Regions from separate parts of the Acetobacter oryzifermentans genome, predicted to be linked through region 2. Evidence: predicted binding sites of a transcription regulator. Region 2 holds the regulator's gene; the other holds the start of a gene.
What was found. Region 2 encodes HrcA, which represses chaperone genes, less so after heat shock. Its sites were predicted from a motif close to GTTNGCACTCNCNNNNNGNGAGTGCNAAC; they were not measured.
Positions count from the first base shown of each region.

Region 1 (2,461 bases), 870 kb from region 2:
GACACAGCACGGGAACTTGCTGCCTTTTTAGCAGATACAGAAAGGGCCGATCAAAACTGATCGGCCCTACCTGAAAAATCAATCTACTTTCAGATTGGTTGCAGCCTGCTTGCCGCGTTCTTCAACCAGATCGAAAGAAACTTTCTGTCCGTCATTCAGGCCACGCAAACCCGCTGCCTGCACTGCGGTAATATGTACGAACACATCTTTACCGCCATCATCTGGGGCAATAAAGCCATAACCCTTGGTGGCGTTAAACCATTTTACTGTACCGGTCGGCATGAGCGGGATAGTCCTTGTTCTTCTCAACGTTTTGTCCTGCTGCACACCGTGTGCGGTTCAGGATATACCCCATCCCCCCATGACCAGCCACAATTGTCAATCATAATTCGATAATAGGCCATGACGAGGACAGGAAAATAACACTACGGATTCATATTGCTTTTCAGGAAATTAATGCTGCGTTCCTGCGCTTCCTGATAAGCTTTGGCATTAAAAGAGCTTCTTTCTGGGCAACCAAAGCCGTGCCCTGCATCGTCGTACACGTAAAGTTCAACTTCCGGGCGCGCCTGTCGAATGGCTGCAATATCAGTATGCGGAATACTTGTATCCTGTTCACCGAAATGCAGCTCTACGGGGCAACGCGGAGTCTCATTCCGGCTGGCGGCAATACCTGCCCCATACCAGCCAACAGCGGCTGCAAAGTCATCCGTTCTACATGCAGCTTCCCACGCCAATGTACCACCCCAGCAATAGCCGATAATGCCCACCTTACGCGGCTTGAACACTGAGGCGGCTGCCTGAATATCCAACAGTGTTTTAGCAAGCGGAATTTGCGCCCGCAGCGCCTTACCTTTTTCCACGCTTGCTGTGGAATAATCCAGCTCTACCCCACGTTGCACGCGGTCAAACAAAGCTGGCGCAATAACGTGGAATCCGGCCTTGGCAAAGTTTTCGCAAACCTGCCGGATATGGTGGTTCACCCCAAAAATTTCCTGAAGCACCACGAGTGTGTAAGGATGATGGCTACCTTCGGTTTCCCACGCGGAAAATTCATGTCCATCCGCAGCCTGAAGTGTAGTGATATGACCCATGCGAGCACCTCCTATCTGCTCTTACGTTACAGCAAAAAGAAACTTTATCCACATTCCTTGACTCTGCCTTTGGCCAGACCTATCTCCTTTTCTGGCACTCCCGGGGTGGGAGTGCTAACGTAACGCGGCGTTATGTTACGCGCGACAAAGTGGATGGGGCTGCTTTCTGTTAAGGGCACCATCCCAAAAATGAATGTGGAGCGATCCATAATGACGAAGTTTCGTCCCTTACACGACCGGGTAGTTGTCCGTCGCCTTGAAGGCGAACAGAAGACCGCTGGCGGAATCATTATTCCTGACACAGCGCAGGAAAAGCCTATGGAAGGCGAAGTGGTTGCAGTTGGTCCGGGTGCCCGGAATGAACAGGGCCAGATTGTGGCGCTTGATGTTAAGGCTGGTGACCGTGTCCTGTTTGGCAAATGGTCCGGCACAGAAGTGAAGATCGATGGCGAAGAGCTGCTGATCATGAAGGAAAGCGACATCATGGGCGTGGTAACCGCCTGATTTTGCGCTGATCCACATTATTTAATTTCAGAACGATCTTCACAGGAGAAATTCAATGGCTGCCAAAGACGTAAAGTTTGGTGCAGACGCACGCCAGCGTATGCTGCGCGGTGTGGATATTCTGGCTGACGCTGTAAAGGTAACGCTGGGCCCCAAAGGCCGTAACGTGGTGCTGGACAAGAGCTTCGGCGCTCCCCGCATCACCAAGGACGGTGTTTCCGTTGCCAAGGAAATCGAACTGGCTGACAAGTTCGAAAACATGGGCGCTCAGATGCTGCGTGAAGTTGCATCTAAAACCAATGACATTGCGGGTGACGGCACCACAACGGCTACGGTTCTGGCTCAGGCTATCGTGCGTGAAGGCCACAAGGCTGTTGCCGCTGGCATGAACCCAATGGATCTGAAGCGCGGGATCGACAAGGCTGTTGCCGTTGTTATCGAAGAGCTGAAGAAGAACGCCAAGAAAGTTACCACCCCGGCGGAAACCGCTCAGGTTGGTACGATTTCTGCAAACGGTGAATCTGAAATCGGTCAGATGATCTCCGAAGCCATGCAGAAAGTTGGCTCCGAAGGCGTGATCACGGTTGAAGAAGCCAAGCACTTCCAGACAGAACTGGATGTTGTTGAAGGCATGCAGTTTGACCGCGGCTACATCTCTCCGTACTTCGTGACGAACCCGGAAAAGATGACAGCGGATCTGGAAAACCCCTACATCCTGATCCATGAAAAGAAGCTGTCTTCCCTGCAGCCCATGCTGCCGCTGCTGGAATCCGTTGTTCAGTCCGGCCGTCCGCTGCTGATTATTGCAGAAGACGTTGACGGTGAAGCTCTGGCAACTCTGGTTGTTAACAAGCTGCGCGGTG
Region 1 is NZ_CP011120.1:1,994,399-1,996,859, forward strand. Features, by position in the region: gene WG31_RS09485 (ATP-dependent DNA helicase) at 1-60, shown strand, start outside; gene WG31_RS09490 (cold-shock protein) at 79-282, opposite strand; gene WG31_RS09495 (dienelactone hydrolase family protein) at 426-1,094, opposite strand; gene groES (co-chaperone GroES) at 1,305-1,598, shown strand; gene groL (chaperonin GroEL) at 1,654-2,461, shown strand, end outside.
Region 1: groES (co-chaperone GroES) is a predicted target of HrcA. The motif match lies at 1,185-1,213, and genes of this name have one in related genera.

Region 2 (2,461 bases):
GTTGAAATAGGTTTGGGATGCCGCGGCAATACCATATGCCCCGCTGCCCAGATAAATTTCGTTGAGATAGATTTCGAGAATCTTATCTTTGGGCAGCACCTGCTCCACCCGCATGGCCAAAAAAGCTTCCTTGGCTTTACGCTGGAAAGACACCGCATTGCTGCCCAGCAGCATGATACGTGCCACCTGCTGCGTAATGGTGGACGCCCCAATGGGCCGCTTGCCCTTACCGCGCGTTAAATCTGTAAGCCCGGCACGGGCAATAGCAACGGGGTCCACCCCTTTATGCGTCCAGAATTTCTGGTCTTCCGCCGCAACAAAAGCGTTTTTTACCTTATCTGGCACAGCGCTGATGGGTACAAAAATACGCCGCTCATTAGCCAGTTCAGCAATAAGCTCATCATCCCCAGCGTAAAGGCGGCTCATGACTGGCGGCTGATAGGAGCGTAAGCCCTCTACCGTTGGCAGATCAGCTACAATCCCTTCGTACTGAGACCAAAGCAGAACCACAGCGCCCGTTGTGCCAACCAACGCCAGTGCAGCCGTTGCTCCAATTACCTTCCGCCACTGTCGAAAACGTGGGCGGCGCAGATCGGGCCTGCGATTTTGCGGAGGCCTGCCTTGAGAATGGCTGGAAGATAAACCCGGATCACCAGAAGACGGAGCGCTTGTCATACAGGCCCTTTACCATTCTCTCACATAATCGTCTGCCCTGTTTGCGCATTGTAATAAAAATCATGGCCGAATTCCGACCACATGCACAAACAGTTACTAACCTAACATTTCACCTAGCAGGCGGGCTGTATAATCTACCACTGGCACAATACGCCCGTAATTGATGCGGGTAGGACCAATAACACCAATAGCACCTACAACCCGGTTCGCGTCATTTCGGGCTGGAGCCATAACAACGGACATGCCCGTGGCCCCAAACAACCCACTTTCCGCACCAATAAAAATACGCACGCCCTCTGATCTCTCCACCAACTCCAACAGACGCAGCATGGTTTCCTGCGCTTCCAGCCGGTCAAACAGTGTTTGAATGGCCAATAGCCTGTCCTGCCCATCGACATCAGCCAATAAACGGGATTGCCCGCGCACAATCAGGGTGCCGCCCAGCCCATCTCCGCCACCATCCCAAATAGCAAGACCACTTTCTACCACCTCTGCTGTTAGACCGTTGAGAATGCTCCGGTCTTCCGTCATTTCAGAACTTACGCGCGTGCGTAAATCCGGCAAGGATGCACCCATGGCCCGTGCATTCAGGTAATTTGCGGCCTCCACCAAAGCGGAAGGCGGCATACCCGGAGGCGTTTCAATCACACGGTTTTCAACATGCCCATCCGCCCCCACCAGAATAACCAGTGCACGGTTGCTGCCTAACGCCACAAACTCAATATGCTTGATACCTCCGTCCCCTTTGGGTGCCACCACAAGCCCTGCGGCATCGGACATACCTGCCAGAAGCGAAGAAGCCTCCGTAAGCGTATCTTGCAATGAACGCCCCTTGGCCTCCAGAGATTGGCCAATTACCCGCTGGTCTTCTTCCGAAAGCGCGCCAAACTGCAACAAGCCATCTACAAACAGCCGTAATCCTTTTTCTGTAGGCAGCCGCCCGGCAGACGTATGAGGGGAAAACAGCAATCCAGCTTCTGTAAGGGAAGCCATGATGTTGCGTATTGTGGCCGGAGAAAGCGGCAGCCCAAGCCTGTGAGACACCGTGCGCGAACCAACGGGCTCCCCACTCGCAACATATTCTTCCACCACTTCACGCAGAATAGCCGCAGACCGTGCATTCAGCCCCGGAGGCAGAGCAGCTTTTACTGGCAGCAAACCACGCTTCATGACACAAGGGCTCCTTCGTATATCCATAAATCCTGGATAGCCTTTATATACCTTATTCGTGCAGTTTTACTGCCGACAAAAGCGCATCATACGCGCCACACATCTTAATTTTACCAAGGAGCTTTCTATGCGCCCTTCAGGCCGCCAGCCAGACCAGATGCGCCCCATTACCATTGAAACCGGCTTTGCCCATCACGCTGAAGGTTCTGCCCTTATCCGCGTTGGCGGCACGGAAGTACTGTGCACTGCCAGTATAGAAAACCGCGTACCGCCTTTTTTGCGTGGCAAAGGCACCGGCTGGGTTACGGCCGAATACGGCATGCTGCCCCGCGCCACCCACACACGCGGCAACCGTGAAGCCGCCAAGGGCAAACAGTCTGGTCGCACGCAGGAAATTCAGCGTCTTATTGGCCGTTCCCTGCGCGCGGTAACAGATCTGAACGCTCTGGGTGAAATGAGCATTACGCTGGATTGTGACGTGCTGAACGCTGATGGTGGCACGCGCTGCGCTTCCATTACAGGTGCATGGGTGGCACTGCGTCTGGCCCTTGGCAAACTGGTTGCGACCAACGTGCTGCCTCGGCTGCCGCTGCGGGGACAGGTTGCGGCTGTTTCC
Region 2 is NZ_CP011120.1:63,861-66,321, reverse strand. Features, by position in the region: gene WG31_RS00325 (penicillin-binding protein 1A) at 1-675, opposite strand, end outside; gene hrcA (heat-inducible transcriptional repressor HrcA) at 772-1,872, opposite strand; gene rph (ribonuclease PH) at 1,973-2,461, shown strand, end outside.